One region of the Aeromonas sp. 25-AL00135 genome, then DNA from elsewhere that is predicted to be linked to it. Evidence: predicted binding sites of a transcription regulator. Region 1 holds the regulator's gene; each other region holds the start of a gene.
The links. Region 1 encodes sigma-54, which starts transcription at its own class of promoters, with help from an activator protein. Its sites were predicted from a motif close to TGGCACNGTTTTNGCTT; they were not measured.
Positions count from the first base shown of each region.

Region 2: a site for sigma-54 is predicted at 5,327-5,343, ahead of flhA (flagellar biosynthesis protein FlhA). Genes of this name have one in related genera too.
Region 3: a site for sigma-54 is predicted at 3,698-3,714, ahead of fliE (flagellar hook-basal body complex protein FliE). Genes of this name have one in related genera too.
Region 4: a site for sigma-54 is predicted at 1,416-1,432, ahead of flgF (flagellar basal-body rod protein FlgF). Genes of this name have one in related genera too.

Region 1 covers NZ_JBSTYQ010000007.1:93,094-100,455, reverse strand. The annotation lists gene ACW5XC_RS08295 (BglG family transcription antiterminator) at 1-104, shown strand, start outside; gene npr (PTS phosphocarrier protein NPr) at 122-394, opposite strand; gene rapZ (RNase adapter RapZ) at 415-1,281, opposite strand; gene ptsN (PTS IIA-like nitrogen regulatory protein PtsN) at 1,327-1,773, opposite strand; gene hpf (ribosome hibernation promoting factor) at 1,776-2,063, opposite strand; gene ACW5XC_RS08270 (RNA polymerase factor sigma-54) at 2,084-3,523, opposite strand; gene lptB (LPS export ABC transporter ATP-binding protein) at 3,589-4,314, opposite strand; gene lptA (lipopolysaccharide transport periplasmic protein LptA) at 4,327-4,845, opposite strand; gene lptC (LPS export ABC transporter periplasmic protein LptC) at 4,832-5,392, opposite strand; gene kdsC (3-deoxy-manno-octulosonate-8-phosphatase KdsC) at 5,389-5,943, opposite strand; gene ACW5XC_RS08245 (KpsF/GutQ family sugar-phosphate isomerase) at 5,943-6,938, opposite strand; gene mlaF (phospholipid ABC transporter ATP-binding protein MlaF) at 7,146-7,362, shown strand, end outside.
Region 2 covers NZ_JBSTYQ010000001.1:271,682-279,043, reverse strand. The annotation lists gene cheY (chemotaxis response regulator CheY) at 1-34, opposite strand, end outside; gene ACW5XC_RS01320 (RNA polymerase sigma factor FliA) at 158-877, opposite strand; gene ACW5XC_RS01315 (MinD/ParA family protein) at 870-1,745, opposite strand; gene flhF (flagellar biosynthesis protein FlhF) at 1,747-3,171, opposite strand; gene flhA (flagellar biosynthesis protein FlhA) at 3,188-5,290, opposite strand; gene flhB (flagellar biosynthesis protein FlhB) at 5,398-6,528, opposite strand; gene fliR (flagellar biosynthetic protein FliR) at 6,521-7,318, opposite strand; gene fliQ (flagellar biosynthesis protein FliQ) at 7,315-7,362, opposite strand, start outside.
Region 3 covers NZ_JBSTYQ010000001.1:256,567-263,928, forward strand. The annotation lists gene befA (beta cell expansion factor BefA) at 1-778, shown strand, start outside; gene ACW5XC_RS01220 (amidohydrolase) at 870-2,621, opposite strand; gene ACW5XC_RS01225 (AraC family transcriptional regulator) at 2,688-3,599, opposite strand; gene fliE (flagellar hook-basal body complex protein FliE) at 3,754-4,071, shown strand; gene fliF (flagellar basal-body MS-ring/collar protein FliF) at 4,134-5,843, shown strand; gene fliG (flagellar motor switch protein FliG) at 5,836-6,897, shown strand; gene fliH (flagellar assembly protein FliH) at 6,966-7,362, shown strand, end outside.
Region 4 covers NZ_JBSTYQ010000004.1:29,579-36,940, reverse strand. The annotation lists gene flgE (flagellar hook protein FlgE) at 1-1,328, shown strand, start outside; gene flgF (flagellar basal-body rod protein FlgF) at 1,470-2,216, shown strand; gene flgG (flagellar basal-body rod protein FlgG) at 2,231-3,019, shown strand; gene flgH (flagellar basal body L-ring protein FlgH) at 3,034-3,705, shown strand; gene ACW5XC_RS04340 (flagellar basal body P-ring protein FlgI) at 3,714-4,811, shown strand; gene flgJ (flagellar assembly peptidoglycan hydrolase FlgJ) at 4,855-5,928, shown strand; gene ACW5XC_RS04330 (FlgK family flagellar hook-associated protein) at 5,932-7,362, shown strand, end outside.

The DNA of each region.
Region 1 (7,362 bases):
TCTACGACCTGTTTCTGGCACTGATGAACGAAAAAGCCAGCAGGAATCTGCTGGCTTGTCGGGATTTTGCCAACTTCAAAACGCTGGCGCGTACCGGTTCATAACATAAAACAAGGAGTGACTACTCCTCGTTGAAGCCGGAAGTGAACAGCTCCACCACGGCGGCCAGGGCCTCGACCTCTTCGGGGCCCTCAACCTGTACTTCCACCTGCCGCCCTTGCGCCGAATCCAGCATCAGCAGGCCGATGATGCTGTCAGCATCGGCCTCCACACCATCTTCATTGCGCAGTAGCACGTGGGCATCGAAACCCTGCACCAGCTCGAACAGCATCATGGCAGGTCTGGCATGAATACCCAGCTTGTTTTTCACTTCAACCGAGGCGGAAACAGTCATCGGGTCGTCCTATTGGTCCGTCAGGATTGGGGGGCACTCTTGTCGAGAGTGCGGTGGCGGATCTGCACGTTCTTGCCAAGCAAACGGAATGCACTGGCCAGCCGCTCTGCAATAAAGACCGAGCGGTGCTGACCACCGGTGCAACCGATGCCGACCGTGAGGTAGCTGCGATTGTTGCGCTCCAGATGGGGCAACCAGGTCGCCAGCATATTTTCGATCTGCTGGGTAAACAGCATCACATCAGCTTGCGCCGAGAGGTAGTTGGCAACCGGCTCATCCTTGCCGGTGAACGGCTTGAGCTCGGGGATCCAGTGCGGATTGGGCAGGAAGCGGGCATCGAACACGAAGTCGGCATCCTTGGGAATGCCGTACTTGAAGCCGAACGACTCGAACACCAGCACCAGCTCGTTCTCTTTCTTGCCGAGTACCCGGGTTTTGATGAGCTCGCTCAGGTCGTGAATGCTGAGGGTGGTGGTGTCGATGCGCAGGTCAGCGGTCGAGGAGAGTGGCGCCAGCAGGTGGGTCTCCTCCCGAATCGCCTCATCCAGCGACAGCTTGTTGCGTGAGAGGGGGTGCAGGCGGCGGCTCTCGCCATAGCGCTTGAGCAGGGTGCCGTTGTCGGCATCGAAGAAAAAGCTGGAGAACTCTACCCGCCCCTCATTACGCACCTGAGCCAGCAGATTTTCCAGTTTCTCCGGATCGCTCGGCAGGTTGCGCACATCGATACTGACCGCCAATTTGTCGTACTGGCTCTCCACCGAGACAATCAGCTGGGGCAGCAGATTGACCGGCAGGTTGTCCACACAGTAGTAACCCAGATCTTCCAGCACTCGCAGGGCTACCGTTTTACCGGAGCCCGAGCGTCCACTTACCACGATTAACTGCATCTTGTTCCCTCACGCCAAAACGGGTGTCTCATCCTTGGCCTGCTGTCAGGCCGAGGTCATGATCTGATAGAGCTCTTCGTCGCTGGTTGCCTGACGCAACTGGCGGCAAACCGCCTTGTCACCCAGCTTGGAAGCCATCAGAGAAAGGGTCTTGAGATGCTGCTTGCACTCGCTTTCCGGCACCAGCAAGGCAAACAGCAGGTCAACCGGTTGATTGTCGATGGAGTCGAAAGGAATAGGGTCGGCAAAGGTCATCAGGATCGCGGTTGGCGGGAACTCATCGTCAATGCGACCGTGGGGGATCGCAATACCGGCACCGATCCCGGTACTACCCATTTTTTCGCGGGCCAGCAAGCATTCAAACAGCGCCTGACGGGAGGTGCCAAGGCGTTCGGCGGCCAGCTCGCTGATGATTTCGAGGGCGCGTTTCTTGCTGGTACAAGGGACTGCACTCTTGGTGCAGTCCCGACTCAGTATGTGTTCAAGTTGCATGGTTATTTTTTATTTAACTTATCTTTGTGCTTGATGATCTGCCTGTCCAGCTTGTCGAGCAAGGTGTCTATCGCAGCATACATATCGGCATGTTCAGAGTTGGCAAACACTTCGCCACCGCTGACGTGCAATTTGGCTTCCGCTATCTGGTTCAGTTTTTCCACGCTAAGCACCACATGAACATTGTTGATGTGGTCGAAGTGACGCTCGAGTTTGGCAAATTTGTTGTTCACATAATCACGCAGAGCTTCGGTGATCTCGACATGGTGTCCGGTCAGGTTAATTTGCATAACATCATCCTTTTGTTTGCCTAAACCAGGCGTTTGCGCTGATTGGAAGGTGGGATAAACAAGGATTCGCGATACTTAGCGATCGTGCGTCTCGCCACCATAATACCCTGTTCGGCCAGCAAATCCGCGATCTTGCTATCACTTAACGGCTTGGCAGGATTCTCTGCCGTGACCAGCTTCTTGATGAGCGCGCGAATTGCGGTCGATGAGCACTCTCCTCCTCCTTCGGTGTTCACATGGCTGGAGAAAAAAAACTTCAATTCGAAGATACCACGGGGGGTATGCATGTACTTCTGGGTCGTCACCCGGGAGATGGTCGACTCATGCATCTCTACCGCTTCGGCGATGTCATTGAGCACCATCGGCTTCATCGCCTCTTCACCATACTCGAAAAAGCCCTGTTGCTGCTCGACAATGCAACTGGCCACTTTCAGCAGGGTGTCATTGCGACTTTCCAGGCTCTTGATGAACCACTTGGCTTCCTGCAAATGGGAGCGGATAAACTGGGTGTCGGTGCTGCTGCGGGCGTTGCGGGCCATGGCGGCATAGGTCTCGTTGACCCGGATGCGGGGGGCAGAGTCGGGATTGAGCTCGACCACCCACTTGCTGCCCTTCTTGACCACGGAGACGTCGGGGATCACGTACTGGGAGTCGCTCTGGATGATGCCATTGCCGGGGCGCGGCTCCAGCAGCTGGATCAGATCCAGCACCTCCTTGAGGTCGCTCTCTTTGAGTTTTGTCTTGCGGGCGAGGGTGCGGTAATCCCGGTTGCCGAGCAGCTCCATGTGCTCGAGGATCACCTCCTTGGCCTCGTTGAGCCAGGGGGTCTGCGGGTCATACTGATCCAGCTGGATCAGCAAACACTCCTGCACAGAACGGGCAGCAATACCGACCGGATCGAAGTGCTGCACCCGCTTGAGTACCGCCTCGACCTCATCGAGCTCCACCTCTACGTCATCGCTGGTGACGGCTGCCTGGATATCCTCCAGCGCAACGGTCAGATAACCGGATTCGTCGATGGCATCGATAATGGCGAGCGCGATGGCAGCATCCACATCGCTGAACGGTGTGAGCCGCATCTGCCACAGCAGATAATCCTGCAGGTTTTCGGTGGTTTCACCCTGATAGACGCTATCTTCCCCATCGTGGATGGGGCCCGCGCTCTGGGCGGTGCCGGCAGAGTAAACCTCGTCCCAGGTGGTATCCACCGGCAACTCATCCGGCATCTGCTCCTGAGCCATGGCATCGCTGGAATCCAGCTGGCTGGCATCGACCGGCGCTTCCGGACTGGTCTCTTGCGCCTCGCTCTCTTCCTGCTCCAGCAGAGGGTTGTTTTCGAGCGCTTGCTGAATTTCCTGCTGAAGTTCCAGAGTGGAGAGCTGGAGCAGACGAATCGCTTGTTGTAATTGCGGCGTCATGGTCAGGGACTGACCGAGACGCAACTGTAATGTCGGCTTCATCTACGTCGGGATATCCTTATGTTCAGCGAGGCACTCGTCAAAGGAAATGAAGGCATGCCCCCTTACTATAGACTGAATTGATCGCCCAAATAGACGCGCTTGACCTGCTCATCGGCAAGGATGTCAGCCGGTGCACCTTCGGCAATCATCTTGCCGTGGCTGACGATATAGGCCTTCTCACATACGTCCAGAGTCTCTCTGACGTTGTGGTCGGTAATCAAGACGCCAAGGCCTCTATCTTTCAGATGCTGAATGATCTTCTTGATGTCTATCACAGAAATCGGGTCAACCCCTGCAAAGGGTTCATCCAGCAGAATAAAACGCGGCTCAGCCGCCAGCGCACGGGCGATCTCGACTCGACGGCGCTCACCGCCGGAGAGGCTCTGACCCAGGTTGTCGCGAATGTGGGTGATGTTGAACTCTTCCAGCAGTTGCTGAACCTTGTCCTCACGCTCCTCGCGACTCAACCCCTTGCGGGTCTGCATCACGCCCATCAGGTTGTCGAACACCGACAGGCGACGGAAGATGGAGGCCTCCTGCGGCAGGTAACCGATGCCATTGCGCGCCCGCACATGCATGGGCTGCAGGCTGATGTCCTGATCGTCGATGGTGATGAGACCGGCATCGCGCTGCACCAGCCCCACGATCATGTAGAAGGAGGTGGTCTTGCCCGCCCCGTTGGGGCCGAGCAGGCCGACAATCTGGCCGGTGCCCACTTCAAGGCTGACGTCACTCACCACCATGCGGCGCTTGTAGCTCTTCTGCAGGCCCACTGCTTTTAACACTGCCATGGCTTATTTTCCCTACTTCTTCTGGTCGGCGGGCTTGTCGAAATTCTCTACCTGATCCGGCAGGAACACGGTTTTGACCCGCTGGCTCGGGCTCTTGCTCTCGGCAATCATCTTCTGTTTGACGATGTCGTAGCGGATCAGATCGCCATTGACCTGGCTATCTTCCTGCTTGAGCTGACCGTTGCCGGTGATGGTCACCAGCCGGTTCTTCAGCTCGTAGCGGATAGTGTTGCCGTGGGCATTGACCGGCTTGCCGTTATCCAGGATCTGGAAGAAGGTGGCGGGCTTGCCGTAGGCAGTCATCACCTCAGCCCCTTTCTCGCCGGAACGGGTCACTACCACCTTGTCAGCCTTGATCCGGATGGTGCCCTGATTGATGGTCACATCCTCTTCGAAGGTGATGCGGTTGTCCTGCATCTCGGCCACCTGTTTGACGGCATCGACGTAGACCTTCTCGGCAAAGTCGGACTCTTTGGCGGTCACCGCACCACACAACAACAGGGCTGCGAGGGCCAGATTAGCGTTTTTCATTGAAATAGATGGCATGGCCTTGATCCAGTAACTCAAAATATTTGCGGTCCAGATGGCCCTTGAGGCCAACCCCTTGGGTCTGGAAATCCCGACCCAGAATGTTCACTTCCCGGTTGCTGCGCACATCCTGTGTCACCAGATCCAGCTCCAGATAGGGAGTATCCAGTGTGGAGATGAAAGAGGTAGGTAGCAGACCATCCAGATGCACCTTGTCCCGCAGGATGACGTTGTCGCCGGTGTTGAGCACGCCGGTTTCGGCGGTCACCTTCCACTCGGCAGCACCCTGATCGTCATACATGTAGACCACCGGCTTGTCGAAGGTGGCCTGCTCGAGGATTTGATAATACTCGGCGTAGGTCGACTCCAGCCGCTCGGTGCGCTTGCCGTTGATATCAAAACGGGTGGTCACCAGATCTTTGGCGACAAAATCCGGCTGATAGTTTTCGATTTTGACGGCGCTCTCAGGCACCAGCTCAACCTTGCCCAACTGCCAGGCAACCAGCGCGACCAGAAACAGCAGGGCAAACAACAGGGTCTGTCTGCTCATACCGAGGCCTCGGGCTGATAATCGTCGTGGCCCTGCGCCTGCAAAATGAGGTCACACACCTCGCGCACCGCGCCCATGCCACCGCCAAGCCGGGTCACCATATCGGCACGACTCAGCACCAGCGGATGGGCATCGGCCACGGCAATGCCGAGCCCACAGACCTGCATCACCGGCAGATCGATGGTGTCATCGCCCATATAGGCGGCCTGTTCAGCAGTCAGCCCCAGCTTGGCCAGCAGCGCTTCGAAGTGAGGCAGCTTTTTATCAGCCCCCTGCACCACATGAGCCACCCCCAGGCTTTTCATCCGATCGCTGACGATACGGGAGTTGCGCCCGGTGATGATGGCGATCTCGATCCCGGCATTGAGCAACGCTCGCATGCCCGCACCATCGCGGGTGCAGAAGGTTTTCAGTTCTTCGCCGTTGTTTCCCATGTAGATGAGGCCGTTGGAGAGCACCCCGTCCACATCGCACACCAGCAGGCGGATTTGCGCCGCCTTGTCGAACTGGCTGCGCGTCACCGGACCATAGAGGGTCGGTACGTTTTGCATCAAATTACTCCGGCTTTCAGCAGGTCGTGCATGTTGAAGGCGCCGAGCGGGCGTTTCTCTTCATCCACGACCAGTAATCCGTTGATTTTTCTCGTTTCCATCAGCTTGACGGCTTCCGCAGCCATCATCTCTGGACCTACGGTAACACAGTTGGCCGTCATCACACGGCTGATGGGGGTGTGATGGATATCGATCTGCTGGTCAAGAATGCGGCGCAGGTCGCCATCGGTAAAGAGCCCGGCCAGCAGGCCATTGCCATCGACCACCGCCGTCATACCGAGCCCCTTGCGGCTCACTTCCAGCAGCGCCTGGCTGATGGTGGCATCTATCCCCACCTGGGGCAACAGATCGCCACTGTGCATCAGGTCGCCAACCCGCAGCAACAGACGCTTGCCGAGCGACCCGCCCGGGTGAGAGAGGGCGAAGTCATCGGCGGTAAAACCGCGTGCTTCCAGCAGGGCGACCGCCAGGGCATCGCCCATGACTAAGGTTGCCGTGGTGCTGGAAGTGGGTGCCAGACCCAGCGGGCAGGCCTCTTTCTCCACCTTGATGCACAGATGTACGTTGGCCTCTTTGGCCATGGTAGAGGCCGGATTACCGGTCATACAGATGAGCGGAATGCCGCGGCGCTTGAGCACCGGCAGCAGGGCCAGGATTTCGTCGCTCTCGCCGGAGTTGGAGATAGCGATGATAAGGTCGCCACTGGAGATCATCCCCAGATCGCCGTGACTCGCTTCTCCCGGGTGAAGGAAGAAGGCCGGGGTGCCGGTGCTGGCGAGGGTGGCGGCGATCTTGCTGCCGATATGGCCCGATTTGCCCATGCCGGTGACCACTATCTTGCCACCGCAGCGCAGCACCATTTCGCACGCCTTGTCGAAGGCGTCGTTCAGATACTGATAGAGTCCATCAATGGCTTGCTTTTCTGTGTCCAGCACCGCGCGGGCACTGCGACGAAAATCGAACAGTTCAGACACTTTCTCAGGCTTTACAGACATAAAGACACAGCTCCGGGCCGAAATTAGCTGCGGGATTATAAAAAAGTCTGCCCGGATAAGCGAATCGGATGGCAAGTCCCGCTCTCGATGACGCACTTTGTTACAGAAAACTGTCGTGCAAATGGGCTTGCAGCCTGTTCAATAGTTGTTCCTTGCTGTTGCTTAGACCTAGACTACCCCATAAAATTCGCACCTCATTTACACCGGATGGACAATTGTTTGAACAATGACCTGATCACCATCTCCAATCTGACCTTCAGTCACGGAGATCGGCTGTTGTATGACGGGATCAACCTGACCATTCCTCGTGGCAAGGTGACCGCCGTCATGGGCCCGAGCGGCATCGGTAAAACCACCCTGCTGCGGCTGATCGGTGGCCAGCTCAAGCCGGAGTCCGGTCACATTCTGTTTGACGGGGAAGATA
Region 2 (7,362 bases), on a different contig from region 1:
TCGTTGAAAAATCGTCAACAATGAGGATTTTCATGTTCTTGTCCAAAATTCCCTCCTAAATAGCCACCAGAGTGGCTCACTTACATGATGCTAAAAACGGGTTGTGTCGTGCGGATTATGCCTTAGAGTTTCATCTCAGTGTAGCCAGTACAAACACTTATAGATGCCAATCTCTCAAACGAGCACGTAATCTGTGCATTGCCTGACTGTGGATCTGGCTCACACGCGACTCGCTGACATTCAAAACCTCGCCAATTTCGCGCAAATTCAGCTCTTCATCGTAGTAAAGAGAGAGAACCAAAGCTTCTCTCTCTGGTAGACGACCAATTTGCTCGGATAATTGAATCTGAAATCGCTCGGCAGCCAATTCATCGAATCCCGAACCTGAAGGGGCATCATCGGGGTTACCGATCACATCCTCGCTGACCCCCAAATCTTCAATGCCGATAATTTTGCCGCAAGAGACGTCTTGCAGCATCGCATGGTAATCAGCGATGGAGACCCCCATCTCGGCAGCAACCTCGGTATCTCGCGCGTCACGCCCGTGAGTCTGCTCGACATTCTCGATCGCTTCTGCAATAGCGCGACTGTTGCGATGCACTGAACGGGGCACCCAGTCACCACGCCGGATCTCATCCAGCATGGCGCCGCGGATGCGGATCCCGGCATACGTCTCGAAGCTTGCTCCCTTGCTACCGTCAAAGTTGCGGGAGGCTTCAAGCAGCCCAATCATACCTGCCTGGATCAGGTCATCCAGCAAGACACTGCTGGGCAGTCGAGCCAACAAATGCTGGGCAATTCGCTTGACCAGGGGAGCGTGACGCTCCACCAGCACATAGGAATCCTGATAACGCAAGTACGCTTGGGCTTTATTCACGGGAACCTTCCTGTGTTGTGGCCGGTTTCTGCAACAAATTTTCCAGGAAAAACTCCAGATGGCCGCCCGGCTGGTTGGGAACCGGCCAGCTCGCCGCCTTGTTGGCAAGGGCCCGGAACGCCAGTGCGGCCGGCGACTTGGGAAACGCCTCGACAATCAGCTTCTGCTTGCGCACGGCGGCACGCAGATTGGTGTCATAGGGTACACAGGCGACCAGTTCCAGCGAGGTGTCGAGGAAACGATCCGTGACCCGGGTCAGTTTGGCAAAGAGCTCCTGCCCTTCGCGCAGACTGCGTACCATATTGGCCACTACCTTGAAACGAAACACGCCGTGCTCCTTGGAGAGGATCTTGATGAGGGCGTAGGCATCGGTGATGGAGGTAGGCTCATCGCAGACCACCACCATGATGTCTTGAGCTGCTCGGGTGAAGCTCAGCACCATGTCGGAGATACCCGCAGCCGTATCCACCAGCAGGATGTCGACCTGGGTCTTCATCTCGCTGAAGGCACGGATAAGCTCGGCATGCTGCACCGGAGAAAGCTCGACCATGGACTGGGTGCCCGAGGTCGCAGGCACGATCATCATGCCGTAAGGGCCTTCGACAATGATATCGTCGATGGTGCATTCACCCGCCAGGACATGAGAGAGGTTGCGATGAACCCGCAGCCCAAGCATGACGTCGACGTTGGCCAGACCCAGGTCGGCATCCAGCACCATCACCCGCTTGCCTTGGGCGGCCATGGCTCCGGCCACGTTCAGGGTCACGTTGGTCTTGCCCACGCCACCTTTACCACCGGAAACGGCGATTACTTTTACTCGATTGTTTTGACGCATTTTGCGCAGACCACTCGCCTGATCCATATACATGTTACTCATAAAACTCCGAATCTTCGGCCTCGCCAAAGCCTGCGCCCCAGAAATAGGGCTCCTCTGTTTCTCGCTCCAGCGAGCCCATGGCAGCCCCGACGAGCTGCGCCGCATTGGCAACCTGAATATCTTCCGGAACCCTTTGTCCGTCAGTGATATAGCTGATGGGCAATGAATTCTGGATACACACGTTAATCACTTCGCCAAGATTCAGACTTTCATCCAATTTGGTAAGTATGCAGCCGCTTAATGGAATACGCCGGAAATGGTCAACCGCTTCCTGCATCACCCGACGCTGGGAAGTTGCCGACATCACCAGATAACTGCGGATCCGCACCTTGGCATTCTTGACCAGGGTATCGAGCTGCTCGGTCAACCGGATATCCCGTTGGCCCACCCCGGCCGTATCGATAAGTACCAGCCGACGGTGGCGGAACTGATAAAGGGCATTGGCCAACTCTTCGGCATCACGCACCTGCCGTACCGGGCAACCCATGATGCGGCCATAGGTCTGCAGCTGTTCATGGGCACCAATCCGGTAGTTGTCGGTGGTTATCAGCGCCACCTGCTCGGCGCCATACTTCATGGCGAAACGGGCAGCCAGCTTGGCGATGGTAGTGGTTTTGCCCACCCCGGTCGGACCAAGCAGCGCAACCGCGCCGCCCTGACGCATGATCTCGTCCTCACTGATCTTGAGCTGGGCCGTCAGCACCTCGGCCAACTGGGCCATCGCCTGATGGATGGACATATCTTCGGGGATCAGTCCCGCCAGTTGATCGGCAAACGCATCATCAAAGCCGAGTTTCTTGAGCTCCTTGATCAGCAGAGCCCGCATCGGTTCGCGACGCTCCACCTCTTGCCACATCAGCCCGGAGATCTGGTGCTCCAGCAATTTGCGGATGCTGGCCATCTCCTTGCGCATCCCCTCCATCTCCTGATCCCGCTGGGTAGGTTGAGGAGCACGCTGGCCGGACGCAACCCGGGCCTTGGGCTTGGCAGGTTCCGGGGCTGCGCCCCACTGCCCCTGCTCGGCCAATGTTCTGGGCGCTGCATTGGCAGCGGCCAGCCCGGCCGATTGGGTATTGCCCATTGGCGCCCCATTGCCCGGCTTGAGCTTCTGCTGGCGCGCCAGCAAGGCGGCCAAGGTATCGGCATAATGTTCGTTCTGCTCCTTCGCCGGCGTCGGCTCGGGGCGGATCATCTGCCGTGCAGCAGACGAAATATTGACGCTCTCATCGTTCAGCTGACGGCGAACCGGCGCATCTTTGGGCCCCGGGACCTGGGATTGATAATCGACTGCGGCGACTATCTCTACCCCTCCGGTGACCTTCTTGTTGGACATGATGACGGCGTCAGGCCCGAGAGTCTCCTTGACCTCGGCCAGAGCCGTTCGCATATCCTTGGCAAAAAACCGCTTAATCTTCACCCGTCGTCTCCGCTAACTAGTTCTGCCCTACCGCACTGACGATGCGGATCTGCTTGTCGTCGGGCACTTCCTGATAAGACAGAACGCGCAATCCAGGAATGGCATTCTTGACAAATTTTGCCAGGGTATTGCGCAAGATCCCCGATGTCAGAAGCACGGCCGGTTGGCCTTCCAATTCTTGTCGTTGAGTGGCTTCCACCAGCGAACGCTGCATCCGCTCCGCCAAGCCCGGTTCAATACCGGCACCATCACCGCCACCTGCCTGCAGGGATTGATGCAATATACGTTCCAATTCCGGCGCCAAGGTAATCACCGGCAGCTCGGGATCGGGGCCTGCAATCTCCTGCACAATCAGGCGACGCAGGGCAATCCGGCAAGCGGCCGTTAGCACTTCCGGATCCGGACTGCGCGGCGCGTATTCAACCAGGGTCTGCAGGATAGTGCGCATATCGCGGATTGGCACGCCTTCATTGAGCAAGTTCTGCAATACCTTCACAAGGTTACCCATGCTGATCACTTCCGGCACCAACCCTTCGACCAGCTTGCTCTGATGTTTGCCAATCATGTCGAGCAGCTGTTGTACTTCGTCATGGCCCAGCAGCAGAGCCGCATGGTTGGTCAGGATCTGGCTCAGATGGGTAGCCACCACGGTCGCGGTATCCACCACCGTATACCCCAGCGTCTGTGCCTGAGAGACCATCTCCTTGGCAACCCAGACCGCTTCCAGTCCGAAGGCGGGATCCCGGGTCGCTATCCCCTGGATCTGGCCGAACACCTGCCCCGGATTGATGGCCATCTCCTTATCATGGTAGACATTGGCCTCGCCGGTACTGACCCCCATCAAGGTGATGCGGTATTGGTTTGGCGCCAGATCCAGGTTGTCGCGAATGTGGACGGCCGGGACCAGAAAGCCCAGCTCTTGCGAGAGTTTCTTGCGCACCCCTTTGATCCGGTTGAGCAGTTCGCCACCCTGATTGCGATCCACCAGCGGGATCAGCTGATAACCCACTTCCAGCCCGATGATGTCCACCGGCATCACATCGTCCCAGCTCAGCTCTTTCTGCTCATGGGGTTGTTCGGCTGTGGCAGGCAGCAGCTCGCCCTTGGCCGCTTTGGCGGCCGCCAGTTTCTCGCGGCGCAGCAACCACCAGGCGCCAGCGGCGGCAAGAGCCCCCAGACTCAGGAAGGCGAAATGCGGCATCCCCGGCACCAGCCCCATCATCAGCAGAATCCCGGCCGAGATGATCAGCGCCTTGGGATTGTCAAACAGCTGGCCCAGTACTGCGGTCCCCATGTCCTGATCGGTATTCTGACGGGTCACTATGATGGCCGCAGCGATGGAGAGCAGCAGGGAGGGGATCTGCGCCACCAGACCGTCACCGATGGCCAACAGGGTATAGATCTCGGCAGATTCGCTGAAGGTCAGCTGGTGCTGCATCATCCCGATGATGAAGCCGCCGATGATGTTGATAAAGAGGATCATGATGCCCGCAATGGCATCCCCTTTGACAAACTTGGAGGCACCATCCATGGAGCCGTAGAAGTCAGCTTCCTGGGTTACATCCTGACGACGCTTCTTCGCCTCTTCCTGATTGATGAGACCGGCGTTCAAATCGGCATCTATGGCCATCTGTTTGCCCGGCATCGCATCAAGGGTAAAACGGGCACTCACTTCCGCGATCCGCCCGGCACCCTTGGTGATCACCACAAAGTTGATGATCATCAGGATGGTGAACACGATGATGCCGACCGCATAGTTGCCGCCGATCACCACGTTACCGAACGCCTCGATCACATGACCGGCCGCCGCACTACCATTATGACCTTCCAGCAACACCACCCGGGTCGATGCGACGTTCAACGCCAACCGCAGCAAGGTAGCGAGCAGCAGTACGGTCGGGAAGGCAGCAAATTCGAGGGGGCGGCGGGTATAGACGGATACCAGCAGCACCACGATGGAGAGAGCAATGTTGAAGGAGAAGAGCACGTCCAGCATCAGCGGCGGGATGGGTAACACCACCATACCGAGCGCGGCTAATACCAGCAGAGGGGTACCAAGGCCTTTGCCCAATACTCCCCGGTACTCTTTGAACTGGCCCAATACTGCCTTGAATTCCATCGCGCTTCTCAATTTCAACCTGCTGGTGCCAGATTAAAGCAAACATCAAGCCAACAATGCAAGCCGTTGAAATGCAATGAATTTATTTTGACTACGTCAGAACTTTGTCATTTGCGATATTCGGTCGGAATGGGCAGATCTTTAGCCAGCGGCTGGGGACGGCGCCCCTGACCACGACGGAATTTCTTGAGCTGGAAGACATAGGCGAGCACCTGGGCAACCGCCGCAAACAGCCCTTCCGGGATCTCGTGGCCCAGCTCGGTTGAGTGGTAAATAGCCCGGGTCAAAGCTGGTGACGGCATGATGGGAATCTCGTACTCTCTGGCGATCTCCCTGATCTTCATTGCAATTTCATCTGTTCCTTTGGCCACGACCTTGGGCGCGGCACCGGGTTTGCCCGCATCATACTTGAGCGCTACCGAGTAGTGGGTCGGGTTAGTGATCACCACATCAGCCTTGGGTACATCCCCCATCATCCGGCGCATCGCCATCTGCATCTGCAACTGACGGATCTTGCCCTTTACCTCTGGCTTGCCTTCGCTGTCCTTGAACTCGTCCTTGACCTCCTGTTTGGTCATCTTGAGCTGACGCATGTGGTTCCACTGCTGGAACGGCACGTCGATGGCAACGATGGGAAGCAGGGCACAGCAGAGGATGATCAACATCCAGAGAAACAGCTCCAGCGCATCGATAATGCCGCCGGGAAATCCCTCCATTGAGAGGTTGAGCAGGTGATTGAACTGACTGGACAGCATCCACCAGGCAAACAGGGTGATGAACACCACCTTGGCGATGGATTTGACCAGCTCAATCAGTGACTGCACCCCGAACATTCGCTTGAGGCCACTGAGCGGACTCAGCTTGCTCATCTTGGGCATCATAGCTTCGGTGGAGAAGTTCATCCCCCCCATCAGGGTGTTGCCGATAAAAGCGGCAATCGCCACCAGTGCAAACAACAGCCCCAGCGGAAGCACCAGTTCCCCCAGCAGCGCTGGCACCATGGCGATCATGGCATTGGGATCGAAAGCCTGCTCCCTGTCCAGGGTAAAGCCCATGGTGACAACCTTGACCATGGCGGTCGCCAGCGAGCCCTTGAGCATCAACAGGCCAAAGACCGCCGAGAGCAGAACGCTAGCGGTCCCCAGCTCTTTTGAACGTGCAATCTGCCCTTTTTCACGGGCCTGTTGCAGTCGTTTGCCCGTGGGTTGTTCGGTACGTTCCTGGTCGGTATCAGCCATGAGCGCCCCCGAAGCACTGGGTGTTGATCAGCTCGCAGCTGACCTCCTGCACCCGCTCCCACATGATGTCGAAGTGACCGAGGAACCCGCCGATAGTGAGCCAGAGGATCAGCAGACCCGACATCATGCTGACCGCAAAACCGATACTGAAAATGTTGAGCTGCGGCGCCGCCCGGGTCATGACACCAAAGGCGAAATTGATTAAGAGCAAGGCGACGATGGCTGAGAGCGACATCACCAAAGCAGCCTGATACATCACACCCAGAAACGCACTCAGGGTTTTCATGGATGAAACCGAGAGGCCGAGCTCGGAGACAGGCAGTGTCTCGAAACTAAGAATGACCAGCCGCAGCATCACCAGATGACCATCCAGTGCCAGAAACACCAGGGTCGCCAGCATCAGATAAAACTGCCCCACCACGGGGGCAGACTGGCCATTCATCGGGTCCACCAGGGTGGCAAAACCCAGACTGGTCTGCATAGCGATGACCTGACCGGCCATCACGAAGCTCTCCATCAGAAACTGGGTCATCAGGCCGAGGGCAATACCGATCAGCAACTGCTGGCCCAATACCAGAAAACTGCCGGCAGAGAAGAGCTCGATAGAGGGCATTTTCGGAAGCAGCGGGGCAATCAGAAAGGTGATGGCCAAAGCCAGCCCCATCCGTACCCGCGCAGGAGCGAGGCGGCTGCCGAATACCGCCATCACCATCAGCAGGCTGCTCACCCGCGCCAGCGGCCAGAGGATGGAAGACAACCACTCCATGATCAGAGCGGTTGTGTAGGTCATCCCACCACCTCAGGGATTTGATTGACCATCAGTATGAAGAAGTC
Region 3 (7,362 bases), on a different contig from region 1:
GCGTAACTGGTTGCTGGCCCTGTCACTGACGTTGGTGGTGTCACCCAGCCATGCCGACTGGGAGAAACTGAAGGCTGCCGCCGCCGATCTCGGCACCGCCGTGAGTGAGACTAGCAAGGAGGTGTGGCAGGATGTCAGCGATTTTTCCAAAAAGAGCTGGGCTTCCATCTCGGCCTGGGGGGAGGATGCCTTCAATTCCGCCGGGGTCTGGACCGACAAGAGCATCGCCACCGGCAAGGAGTGGCTGAAGGCGGCCGACAAGGAGCTCAACGAGATGCTCAACCCCAAGACGGCGAAAGAGGCGAGGATTGCGCTCAATACTATGGCCGACACTGCGTTGATCCGGTTGTTCAACGAGCAGCCATCAGCCAAGTTGTTGTTTGACAAGGCTTATGGCTATGCAGTGTTCGATTCGCGCAAGTTCTCCCTGATGCTGCATACCAATCAGGGGGCCGGGGTGGCGGTCAATCGCAAAACCGGCAAGCACACCTATATGAAGATGTTTGGCGCAGGTCTGGCGGCCGGGATTGGTGGCAAGTTTTATCAGCAGGTGATCCTGTTTGAAGACAAGGCCAGATTCGATGCCTTCGTGACCAAGGGGTGGGAAGCCACCTCCGAAGTGGGCGTGGTGGCCGGCAAGGAGAGCGCCGAGCTTACCGCCAAATACAATGGCGGCATGGCCATCTACCAGATTGGTGAGAAGGGCTTGCTGCTCGATGCCAATATCTCCGGCTCCAAGTACTGGATTGACAAGGACTTGACTGAAACGAGCCGCTAATCCCGCCGTTATCGGTTGCTCACTGCACGCCATGCGCTTGTCGTGATCTTGCCAACAGGCCCGCAGTGCGGGCCTGTTTGTTCTCTCGGTGTCAGTGGGCTGAATAGACCTGCTTGCCCTTGAACATGGTCCAGAGCACCTTGGTCTCCTTGAGCTCTTCGCTTGCAACCTGTTCCAGATTGCGATCCAGCAAGATCAGGTCAGCACTCTTGCCCGCGCTGATGGAGCCAATCTCCTTCTCCCGTCCAATTACCTTGGCGGCGTTGAGGGTATAGGCCTGCAAGATGGCCTGACGGCTGATCTGCTCGCTGGCGGGGGGCAGCAAGCCAAGCTCCCCTTGACGGGTGATCGCGGTATACATGGCGAGGAAAGGGTTGGGGCTGGAGACCGGCCAGTCACTGGCACCGGCGATAATTGCGCCGCTTTGCAGCAAGCTGCCTGCCGGATAGAGGCGGGCTAGCAGTGCCGGAGGCACTTTTCCTTCAAGCAGCAGGGTGGTCGCCACGTTTTTCCCGGCCCACAACAGTTGCATCGATGCGGCCACATTGAGCGGTTTGAAACGGGCAATGCTGGCCGGGCTCACCACCTCCAGATGGGTGATGCTGTGCAGCAAGCGGTGATCCCGATTGTGGGCCCGGGCATAGGCGATGGCATCGAGGGATTCACGGACGGCCCGATCGCCGATGGCATGAAAGTGAGCGATAAGTTGATGGGCATCCGCGGTGCGGATCAGCTCGTTGAAACGCTGCTTGTCCAGATCGTCCTTGCCGCTGTAACCGGGACGGTTGAGGTAGGATTCGCTCAACTTGGCGGTCTGGGATGGATACTCGATGACACCATCCTGCAGGATCTTGATCCCCACCAGTTTCACGTCCGGGGCATCTTGAAACTGTTGTTGCAGCGCCAATACGTCATCAATGATGGCGGGTGATGCGTGGATTCCCACCAGTGCCAGTGCGGATACATGTCCGGTCAGCTTGCCTTCCCGGGAGAGCATGCTGTACGCCGGCAGCAGGCCGGTATCTCGGCGATCCGGCTCGGCGTTGAAGATGGGGGCGAGGGGGCGAATGTTGCTGATAGGGTCCATCCAGGCGGTAATGCCCACCTGATTGAGCTGTTTGGCGGCAGTCATGATGGCACTGGCAATCGTCTCGTCGCTGACGGGGGGCAGCGCCTTGAGGATGGCATCCCAGCCGCCTTCCGAGGCAAAGCCATTGAGCTTGCCGGATGGGGTGAGGCCAAAATTGCCTTTCAGCGGAGCATAACGACCGGCAAGGGTGTCGGCATCAATGCCAGCCTTGCGCAGCATGGCCTGATTGGCCCAACCGGTGTGGGCATCCGAACCTGCCAGCACTACCGGGATCTGCCGGTATTGCGGGCCATTGAACACCTGATCGAGCAGGGGAAGCTGATGCCAATAGTCGAGGGAGACATTGCTGTATAGCTCTACATCGCCCAGTGTCAGGCGGGGATCATCCTTGCTGCGGGTCAGAAATTGCTGCACCTGCTCAACCTCACTCATGGCGTCAGGAAAGTTAACCGTCATCCCCTGAAAACCGGCAAATGCCGCATGAACATGGCTGTCGATGAGCCCCGGCATCAGGTACTTTCCTTTCAGATCAAGACGCTTGGCATGGTTGCCTAGACGGGCGCTGACCTCCTGATAGCTGCCGACTGCCACTATCTTTTTACCTTCAATGCCGACCGCTTCCGGGTGAGGGTTCGCCGGATCACCACTGTAGATGGTGCCGCCAAAGATCAGTGTCTGGCTCTGTGACTGGGCATTGGTGGCAGCGGGAAGCGTTACCAGCAGGCTGGCGAGAAACAGCGTTTTGATATTCATGGGCATGACTCCGTCGCTTCGGTGCCCGAAGGCACCGAAGTGGGTAAATGGAAATGAGGTATCGGCTTATCGGTTGATCAGCGGGATACAGATATCAAACACGTAATGATCCCGGTCGGGGTCCGTGCCTGCGTGGTATTGCTCGTAACACGGGCGATCGTCGCAGTTCAGCCCTTGGCCCACTACCCAGCGAAATGCCGTCTCCCAGCAGGCGACCAGTTGATCGCCGCGAGCGATAAAGTGACATACCGCATAGGGGCCCTCGGCGATGGTCTGGGTGGTTAACTGGCGCCCTGCGGGGATCTCTGGCCCCAGCTCGATGCAGACGTCAGTACGACAACGGGTCTCATCGGTGATATCGGGGATATCCCAATAGAGACTCAGGGTACCAGCCGGTGTCATCGCCTCGTCTGAGGCGAACAGCGCGAGCAAATCCCGATGAGCTTGCTCGCAGGTCTCTTTGCCATAGGGGCCCAGGCGGCGCATGTACGCCACGCGCCGGGCGGGCATCTGCCTGACGCTTGCCCCCTGCAACAGACCCGGGTGTTCGGTGACCGGGTGCATGACCAGGCCATCATAGGTGTCAAAGGGAAGGGGATCGTTTCCAATCTTGCTTTTCCAGTTTCCCCCCTGCTGCTGGCGGTATTCCGAGGGGCTCATGGCGAAGTGCAGGCGAAAGGCCTTGGCGAAATTCTGCGAGCTGGAGAACCCGGCGGCCAGTGCGAGGGTGGTGATATCGCTCTGGGGGGAGGCGAGCAAGCGACGAGCAGCGCGTTCCATACGCAGGCGCCGGGTAAATCCGGCAATGGTCTCGCCGACCATCGTCTTGAAAATACGGTGGAAGTGGAAGGTGGAGATGGCTGCCGCTGCTGCGACCTCATCCAGGCCCGGATTGTCATCCAGATGGTGGCTGATGTAGTCCATCGCCTTGAACACGGGTTTGCGATAATCCAGAGCGGACTCCTTGCCAGCCAGCAAAAGTGGGCGTCAGAGTCGGATTTAATCAGAGCCACCTGCCGTTGTCGAACCCGTCCGGCCTGGTCTGGCCACTCATCCTCGTCGCGTTTTTAACGCATTGGCACTCTAATTGCTTATTGCATGCCAGCGTCAATGATTTGTCTGGGGATGGAAAATGGAAATTAGTGCAAGCAGCCTGATGCAAGAGATGCAGGCGCTCAAGATCGAAGCAGGCGCAACGCCGCTGGCACAACCCGGTCGTCAGGTAACCTCCGACTTTGGTCAGCTGCTGCAACAGGCGCTTGGCAACGTCAACGAGCTGCAAGGGGCCGCCAATGATCTGCGTACCCGTTTCGATATGGGCGACAAGTCGGTGGATCTGGCCGAGGTGATGATCGCGGGCCAAAAATCCTCCATCGCCTTTGAAGCCACGGTACAGGTGCGCAACAAGATGGTCGATGCCTACAAGACCATCATGAACATGCCGGTATAAGCGACGCCAATAAACCATGACGACTGAACATCATGAACATGTCAGCAATAAGGACATAAATCGTGGCTACTGACCAAAACGGCGATCTGCTGATAAACGATGAGGGCACCGCCGCCCTCGATGAAAATGAGCAGAAGAGTTCGGCGCTGGGCTTCCTGTCCAACACCGATGTGCTGCGGCAAATCACCCTGATCCTGGGGCTTGCCATCTGTCTGGCCATTGCGGTGTTTATCCTGCTGTGGGGCAAGGAGCCGGACATGCGTCCCCTCGGCACCTACACCACCCAGGAGCTGGTGAAGACTCTCGATTTCCTCGATCAGCAGAAGATCCCCTACGAGGTGGATGGTAAGAGCGTGCTGGTCAACGCCGAAAGCTACCCCACTATCCAGCTGGCCCTGACCCGTGCCGGTCTTGCCAATGCCACCGATAGCAGCATCGGTGGTGAAGATATCCTGCTCAAAGATTCCAGTTTCGGCGTCAGCCAGCGAATGGAGAGCGAACGTCTGAAGCTGAGCCGCGAGCGCCAGCTGGCGAGCGCCATCGAGCAGTTCCAGAATGTGGCCAAGGCCCAGGTGCTGCTGGCCATTCCGAAAGACAACGTGTTTGCCCGCAACGAACGCAAACCCAGTGCCACCGTGGTGCTCAACCTGAAAGGGGCGGCGCTGGGGCAGGGGGAGGTGGACTCCATCGTCGATATGGTTGCCTCCGCCGTACATGGCCTTGAGCCGACCCGCGTCACCGTCACCGACCAGAATGGCCGCCTGCTCAACTCCGGCTCGCAAGACCCGATCTCGGCCCAGACTCGCAAAGAGTTTGCCATGCAGCAGAAGCAGGAGCTGGAGTACAAACAAAAAATTGACGCCATCCTGATCCCGGTGCTGGGGGCCGACAACTATACGGCGGAAGTGGATCTCTCCCTCGACTTCTCCCAGCAGGAGCAGACCCGCAAGACTTACAACCCGGACCTGCCTGCTGTGCGCTCCGAAATGACCATGGAAGAGAACAGCGCCAGCGGCAGCAATGGTGGGGTGCCCGGCGCGCTCTCCAACCAGCCCCCTGCCGCCTCCAATATTCCCGAGGAGGCGACCGGTGGTGATGGTGCCAGCGCTGCCGCTTCTGGCCGTTCCCGCAAAGAGGCAACCCGCAACTTCGAGCTGGATACCACCGTCAGCCATACCCGTCGCCAGATGGGAGGCATTCGCCGCATGACCGTCTCGGTTGCCGTGGATTACAAAGCGGTGCCCGGTGCCGACGGGGCCGTGACTCGTGAGGCGCGCACCCAGGCAGAACTCGATACATTGCGTCGTTTGTTGAGCGGTGGCCTTGGCTTTGATGTGACCCGGGGTGATACCCTTGAGGTGGTCGCGATTCCGTTCAATCGCCCAGAGCTGGATACCGTGGCCGAAGTGCCGCTCTACGATCAGCCCTGGTTCTGGCGTGCGGTGCGGATTGCCGCCTCGGTACTGGTGATCATCGTCTTGATCGTCACCGTGGTTCGCCCCATGCTCAAGCGACTGCTCTATCCGGATGCCAAACCGGAAGGGGAAGTGGATTTCGACAACCACACCGTACTGGGTGGCGACGACGAGTTGAGTCTGCTGTCAGCACAAGTCGAGAACGATCAGGTATTTGGTGTCCGCGATGGCCAGCTGAAACTGCCGGATCTGCACCGTGACGAAGACTTGCTCAAGGCGGTACGTGCGCTGGTGGCGAACGAGCCGGATCTGGCCGCTCAGGTCATTAAAGAATGGGTAACGAACAAAGATGCCTGAAGAAAAGAAGAGTCAAGTCACCGGCAATGACATCACCGACAGTCAGCGCCAGATCCTCGACCAGATGTCGGGGATGGAGATGGCTGCGGTGCTGATGCTGAGCCTCAATGAAGAGGATGCCGCCCAGATCTTCCGTCATCTCGAGCCCAAGCAGGTGCAGCGGCTCGGTATGTCGATGGCCTCCATGTCCGACTTCAGTCACGATCGGGTGGCGGCGGTGCACCGTCAATTCATCGACGATATCCAGAAGTACACCAACATCGGTATCGGCAGCGAAGACTTCGTGCGTAAGGCGTTGGTGGCGGCCCTTGGCGAGGACAAGGCGAGCAACCTGGTGGACCAGATCATTCTCGGTTCCGGCGCCCGCGGCCTCGATTCGCTCAAGTGGATGGATGCCCGTCAGGTGGCCAGCATCATCCAGAACGAACACCCGCAGATCCAGACTATCGTGCTCTCCTATCTGGAGCCGGAGCAATCCGCCGAGATCCTGAGCCAGTTCCCGGAGCAGGTGCGCCTCGATCTGGTGATGCGTATCGCCAACCTCGAAGAGGTACAACCGGCGGCACTGCAAGAGTTGAACGACATCATGGAGAAACAGTTCGCCGGTGCGGCCGGTGCCCAGGCAGCCAAGATGGGCGGCCTGAAGGCAGCCGCCAACATCATGAACTATCTGGATACCAATATCGAAGGCCAGTTGATGGACTCCATCCGCGAGTCGGACGAAGAGATGAGCCAGCAGATCCAGGATTTGATGTTCGTGTTCGAAAACCTCATCGATGTGGACGATCGCGGCATCCAGACCATGCTGCGGGAAGTGCCGGGGGATCTGCTGCAACGCGCCCTCAAGGGCTCCGACGATCAGATGCGCGAGAAGATCTTCAAGAACATGTCCAAACGGGCGGCCGAAATGTTGGCGGACGATCTGGAGGCCATGGGGCCAATCCGGGTCTCCGAAGTGGAAGCTGCCCAGAAAGAGATCCTCTCCATCGCCCGTCGTCTGGCGGATGCTGGCGAAATCATGTTGGGTGCCGGTGGCGGCGAGGAGTTCCTCTAAGCCATGGCCCATAAACAGAACCGCGATGCCAAGCCCGCATCAGGCAGTGGTGAGGAGCCGCGCAAAGCATGAACAACAAACTGCGTGGTTATGTGCGCCCCGAGGGCGATGATGCCCGGGTTGAGACCTGGGGCTGGCCCGAGATGGAGGTCGAGGTAGAGGCGGGAGCGCCTACCAATGCTCTTGGCCTGGCCCCTGACTGGTATCAGCAGGAAGAGGAGGTGGTGGAGCCGGAGCCCGAACAGGAGCCGACCCCCAGCATCACCGCCGAAGAGCTTGAAGCGATCCGTCAGGCCGCCTGGGAAGAGGGGATGGCCGAGGGGCGCGAGTCCGGTTATGCCAAGGGTATGGAAGAGGGCAAGCTGGAAGGATTGCAACAGGGTCATTCCGCTGGTCTCGAACAGGGGCGCGAGGAGGGGCTGGCTATGGGGCGCGAGCTGGTGGAGCAGGAGATCGCCCACTGGC
Region 4 (7,362 bases), on a different contig from region 1:
ACAATGCCTTGAGCGGTGTCAACGCGGCACAAAAAGACTTGAACGTCACCGCCAACAACATTGCCAACGTTAACACCATGGGCTTTAAAGAGTCCCGTGCCGAGTTTGCGGATGTCTACGCCAACTCCATCTTTGTCAATGCCAAGACTCAGGTCGGTAACGGTGTGGCGACCGGTGCGGTTGCCCAGCAGTTCCACCAGGGGGCGCTGCAATTTACCAATAACGCGCTGGACCTGGCGATTCAGGGGAATGGATTCTTTGTGACCTCCGATGGCCTGACCAACCTGGATCGCACCTATACCCGTGCCGGCGCCTTTAAGCTCAATGAAAACAGCTATATGGTCAACAATCAGGGCCATTACCTGCAAGGCTATGAAATTAATCCTGATGGTACGCCCAAGGCGGTCAGTATTAATGCGACCAAGCCTATTCAAATACCTGATAGGGCTGGTGAGCCTAAAATGACTTCATTGGTGGAGGCAAGTTTTAACTTGAGTATCGATAGTAAAACAAAGCCTACTTTACCCGCTAATTTTGATCGCACTAACTCGTCAACATATGCTCATTCAACATCTGTAACTATTTATGATTCCCTTGGTGCTCCCCATACAATCACCAAGTATTTTGTCCGCCATGAAGATCCGGCCAATGCGGGGCAGCCTTTGAACCCGGGAACTTGGAGTATGTTCATGTATGAAGGAGACAAGCCTATAAATATTAATGGTGGTACGGCGAGTCCAGGTGCAGGTATTCCCACTGGTCTGCAGATGACATTTACTCCCTCGGGTAAGCTGGATACAACCATACCGGTTGCGCCTATCAAGACTGTTGCGTTGGGCAATGGCGCTGGTGGAGCAGGGATTATCAATAATGGTGCAGATCCGACTCAGACGTTGGAAATTCGTCTTGGGACTGTTACCCAATACAACTCACCTTTTGAAGTCAACAAATTGACTCAGGATGGTGCGACAGTGGGCCGTCTAACAAAGGTTGAAATTACGCCAGACGGTGTTGTTTCTGCCACATACAGTAATGCTACGACGTTAAAAGTGGCTATGGTTGCGCTGGCCAAGTTTGCCAACTCGCAAGGATTGACTCAGGTTGGCGATACATCCTGGCGGCAGTCCTTGCTCTCAGGGGATGCATTGCCAGGCACTCCTAATTCAGGTACGTTTGGTGGCATAAAATCTTCAGCGCTGGAGCAGTCCAACGTGGATTTGACCTCGGAGCTGGTGGACTTGATCACTGCCCAGCGTAACTTCCAGGCCAACTCCCGTTCTCTGGAGGTCAACAGTTCGCTGCAGCAGACCATCCTGCAGATCCGTTAATCGCGCAATAAATGATAATGAGAGGGGGCTTGGCCCCCTCTCTATTTCTGTCACATTCCCATCCTTACCCCCCCATATTTCTGCTGTTGGCACTCTAATTGCATTTCTCCTGTCAGAGTCATCTGTTTGACGGAGAATTCCATGGATCACCTGCTTTATATCGCCATGTCCGGGGCCAAAGAGACCATGAACAGCTTGGCTGTTCGGGGCAACAACCTCGCCAATGCCAATACCACCGGCTTCAAGTCCGATTTCGAGCAGGCCAGAAGCATGCAGGCGTTCGGAGAGGGCTTGCCAAGCCGGGTCTTTGCCATGGCTGAGCGCCCGGGGCAGAACTTGCAGCATGGCATGCTGATGACCACCGGACGGGATCTGGACGTGGCTGTGGATGGTCCGGGCTGGATTGCCGTGCAGGATCCCAAGGGTGGTGAAGCCTATACCCGCATGGGGAATTTGCAGGTCAATGCGACCGGCAACTTGCAAACCTCGACCGGTCTGAATGTGGTGGATGACGGCGGTCAGCCAATCGTGTTGCCGATGCCGATGGAGAAACTCGAGATCAATCGGGATGGCACCATCAGCGGTCGTCCTGAGGGGGCTGCCGCCAACTTGCCGGAAGATTTTCAGCGGATCAAGCTGGTCAATCCGGCCGCCGATGCGGTGGAGAAGGGGCAAGATGGTCTGTTTCGCCGCAAGGATGGCCAGAATGAACCCGCCTCTGCCAATGTCGGCCTGATTGCCGGCTCCCTTGAGGGGAGCAACGTCAATGTGGTGGATGAGATGACCAACCTGATCCGGCTGCAACGCCAGTTCGAAACTCAGGTCAAAATCATGAAGACGGCCGAAGAGAATGATGAAGCTCAAACCCAACTGCTGCGAATCAGCTAATCAAGGAGTTACCTATGAATCCCGCACTCTGGATCAGCAAGACCGGGTTGGATGCACAGCAGACCAATATTTCGGTCACCTCGAACAACCTGGCGAACGCCAGCACCGTGGGCTTTAAAAAGTCACGGGCCATCTTTGAAGATCTGCTGTATCAAAACATCAACCAGCCCGGTGGCCGCTCCTCTGCCGATACCGAGCTTCCTTCCGGCCTGATGTTGGGGGCGGGTGCCAAGGTGGTGGCGACCCAGAAAAACCACAGCCAGGGCAACGTGCAAACCACCGACAACTCGCTCGATTTGATGATCAGTGGTCGTGGCTACTTTGAAATTCAGCTGCCGGATGGCAGTGCAGCCTATACCCGCAACGGTCAGTTCACCCTCAACGATGAAGGGACCATAGTGACCCCGGGTAATGGCTACCCGCTGCAACCGGAAATCCAGATCCCGGAAAACGCCCAGAGCGTTACGGTGGGTGAAGATGGACAGGTCTCGGTGCAGCTCAAGGGCGATGGCGCGTCTCAGGTCGTCGGTCAGATCAACATCTCTGACTTCGTCAACGCCAGCGGCTTGCAGCCGATGGGGGAGAACATGTTCGTCGAGACCCAATCCAGCGGTGCTGCCGCCCAGGGGACTGCCGGTGCCGATGGCTTGGGGGTGATCAAACAGGGGATGCTGGAGACTTCCAACGTCAACGTGACCGAAGAGCTGGTGAACCTCATTCAGGCTCAGCGGGTCTACGAGATGAACTCCAAGGTGCTCTCCGCCGTGGACGGCATGATGTCCTTCCTGATCCAGCGTACCTAATTAGGAGGTGCATGATGAAAGCCGTATGGATGCTGGGATTGCTGGTGCTGGGAGGGTGTAGCAGCACTCCCAATACGCCTAAGCCTGATGATCCCGAGTTTTCCCCCGTCTACGGGGAGTCGGAGCCGGTGTCGGTGCGACCGACAGGGGCGATTTTCCAGCCGGATCAGGTCAATGGCATCTATTCGGATATCAAGGCGCACAAGGTAGGCGACATCATTACCATCGAGTTGTCGGAGTCGACCTCCGCCTCGAAAAAGGCCAATACCCAGAGTGGCAAGGACAATAAATTCAATCTGGATCCGGTCAAGCTGGGTGGCGTGCCGGTCACCGCCAGTCCCTATGATCTTTCGGCTTCCATTGGTCAGAACAGCGCGTTCAAGGGCCAGGCCAAAGCGGACCAGAGCAACAGCCTGCAGGGCAATATCTCGGTCAGCGTGGCCAAGGTGCTGCCCAACGGCAATCTGGTGGTGCGTGGCGAGAAGTGGATCATGCTCAATAATGGCAATGAATATATCCGGATCACCGGCCTTATTCGCCCGGAGGATGTGACGTCGGATAACAGCGTTTCATCCCAGAAAGTGGCCAATGCCCGCATTTACTACGGTGGTACCGGCGATCTGGCCAATAGCCAGGAGCAAGGGTGGCTTACCAGCTTTTTCAATGGTCCCTGGTGGCCGCTCTAGGAGATGTTATGAAGTCACTCCGTCTTGTCACTCTGCTTTGCTGTCTGCTGCCCTTGGGTGTGGCCAATGCGGCCCGGATCAAGGACATCAGCTCGGTTGAAGGGGTGCGTAACAACCAGTTGATTGGTTACGGTCTGGTGGTGGGGTTGCCCGGTACTGGCGAGAAGAACAACGCCTTCACCGAGCAGACCTTCCGTACCATGCTCAACAACTTTGGCATCAAGGTGCCGGATAACATCAAGCCCAAGATCAAGGATGTGGCTCCGGTGGCGATCCATGCCGACCTGCCCCCCTTCTCCAAGCCGGGCCAGACCATCGACGTGACGGTCTCTGCCATCGGTGAGGCCAAGAGCCTGCGGGGTGGCACTCTGCTGCAGAGCTTCCTGAAAGGGCTCGATGGCCGGGTCTATGCGGTCGCCCAGGGCAGTCTGGTGGTTGGTGGTCTGGGGGCCGAGGGGGCTGATGGTTCCAAGGTAGTGATCAATACCCCGACCGTCGGGCGGATTGCCAACGGTGCGACCGTGGAGCGGGAGGTGCCCAACTCCTTCAGTCAGGGTGACACCATCACCTTCAACCTTAACCGCCCCGATTTTACTACTGCGCGCCGTCTGGCCGATGTGGTCAACGATCTGGTGGGGCCCAATACCGCTCAGGCGCTCGATGCCACCTCGGTCAAGGTCTATGCCCCGCGGGATCCGGGTCAGCGCGTCTCCTATCTCGCCACCATCGAGAATCTGGAGGTGGATCCGGCCAACGAGGCGGCCAAGATCATCGTTAACTCCCGCACTGGCACCATAGTGATCGGCAGTCAGGTCAAGCTCAAACCGGCGGCCATCAGCCACGGCGGGTTGACGGTGACCATCGCCGAAAACCAGCAGGTCTCCCAGCCCAACCCGTTGGCGGGAGGAGAGACGACGGTGACCAACAACTCGACCATCAATGTCCAGCAGGAGCCGGGGCGGATGTTCAAGTTTGATACCGGTGCGACCCTGGACGATTTGGTCCGGGCGGTCAATCAGGTCGGGGTCGCCCCCGGTGATTTGATGGCCATCCTTGAGGCGCTGCAGCAGGCAGGCGCCATCGAGGGGCAACTGGTCATATTGTAACAAGCGGCAAGTGGTTGCCACGGGTGGCAATGAGGTAAGCAAAATGGCGGAGTTTGACAGCAACAGCGGCATGAATCTCGGGATGGTACAGGACATCAAGAACCTGGACCGTCTGCGCCAGATGAGCCAAAGCAAAGAGGGGCAGGCCGAAGCGCTCAAGAGTGCGTCACGCCAGTTCGAGTCAATCTTTACCCAGATGCTGTTTCAGAGCATGCGTCAGGCCAACGGGGTGTTGACTCAGGACAACCCGATGAACAGCAGCTATACCCAGTTCTATGAAGGGATGCTGGATGAGCAGCGAGTCGCCGACATGTCCAGCAAGGGGGGGCTGGGATTGGCTGACATGGTGGCCAAACAGCTCTCTCCCGAGACCTTTACCCATCAGGATGGACGGGTGCTCAAGATGCCGCAGCGCACCGAACGGACCTACAAACCCTATCAGCCACCCACGGCCGCAGCAGATGATTTGATCGCGGCATCAAAAGTTGGCAAAGATTTTGCTGAAAAAGAGATGACCGAGGGGGCAAAGGAGAGTCACGCACTCACTATGCCCCGTCGACCGCACCGCAGCATTCCGCCCATGGGACGCATGACCAGCGAAGAGGGCAGTGCCACCGGTAGTGGGGGCAAAGAGTTCGATACGCCGGAAGAGTTCGTTAATCGCCTGATGCCGCTGGCCAAGAAAGCGGCCGACAAGCTGGGGTTAAGCCCGGCGGTACTGGTCGCCCAGGCGGCACTGGAGAGCGGTTGGGGCAAGCGGGTGATCAAGGATGGCGAGGGGCAGGTGACCCATAACCTGTTTGGCATCAAGGCCGATCCGCGCTGGGAAGGGCCCAAGGCGGTGGTCAGCACGCTCGAGTATGAGCAAGGCGTTGCCTCCCGCCAGAAAGCGGCATTTCGCTCCTATGAGTCGTTTGAAGAGAGCTTCAACGACTACGTGGACTTCCTCACTTCCGGCTCTCGCTACAAGGGAGCCCTGGCGAAGGTGGATAGTCCTGATCGCTACTTTGAGGCGCTGCAACAGGCGGGTTATGCCACCGACCCGCACTACGCCAGAAAATTGAAACAGGTATTGCGCAGTGACGCCATTGCCCAATACAACGAGATGGAGCTGTAACGTATGGCAAGCGACCTGCTTGGGATTGGTTCATCGGGCGTGCTGGCACAGCAACGCCTGCTGCAGACCACCAGTAACAACATAGTGAACGTCAATAGCCAGGGCTATGTGCGTGAGCGTACGCTGGTGTATACCAATACCATCGGTCTAGGGACCGGTGACATCAAGACCCAGCGGGTAATCAACGACTATATGCAGGGGGAGGTGCGTCGTGATACCTCTGCCTATCATGCCTCCCTGACCCATTATGAGCAGCTGGCTGGCGTTGACAGCTTGCTTGGGGATACCAGCAACAGCGTGGGGGCGGCCATCACCTCCTACTTCAAGTCATTTCACTCTGCCAATGAATCGCCTGCCGAGATCGGTGGTCGCAAGGTGGTGATGACGGAGTTGAGTGGCATGGTCAACCGTTTTCATACCCTCTCGGCGCAGCTCGACAAGCAGAGCGATACCCTCAACACCCGCATTGAAGATGAAACCAAGCAGGTCAACAGCCTGCTCACCAGCATCAATGATCTTAATCAGGCCATCATCCGCACCCAGGGGTCACCCGAAGAGAACCTGATGCTGTTTGATCAACGGGATGAGGCGATCCGTCAGCTGTCGGAGAAGATGGATATTCGCACCGTAGCCCAACCCAACGGCAGCATGCTGGTCAATATGAGCACTGGCCATTCGCTGATCCTCGATGGGGGCGTCGCCCAGTTCAAGGTGATTGCAGGAGATCCTGACTCCCGGGATCAGGAGCTGCAGCTGACCCTGGGGGCGAACAAGGCAACCATCGATCACGATACGTTTGGTGGTGCCATGGGGGGGCTGTTCAAGGCGCGTACCGACCTTGAGCCGACCAAGCGCGAACTGGGGCAGCTGGCCGTGGCGATGGCCGATGCGATGAACCAGCAGAACCGCCTCGGGATGGATCTGGATAACGAGATTGGCGGTGATATCTTCACCCTGCCTACCAGCAAGGGCTTACCCTACGGCAATAACACGGGGACGGTCGGGGCGAATGTCAGCTTCGTGCCGGGCAAGGGGACATCAGTGACTCCGTTTGATTACGAAGTGCAATTTAGCAGTGCTACCGGTTATGAGGTGTTCTCGCTCGACAAGTCTGGCAATCGTACCTTGATCACAGCGGGGGCTACCCCACCAGCAACCTTTGAGCTGACTGGGCACGGGATCTCGATCGATCTCACCGGCACGCCGGCTGCGGGTGACAGACTGTTGCTGCAACCCACCAAAAGTGCGGCCGCCGGTCTGGGTCAGCTGATCACCCGACCGGAAGATTTGGCCTTGGCTTCTCCGCTTAAAGCGGAAAAGACCACCAATAATGGCGGCGGGGCTGATATCAAACTGGGTGGCGTATTCAATACAGGTGCAGGGTCAGGTTTTGGTACCAATAGTCTGAGCCCGACAGCGCCCCAGGTCGTCAAA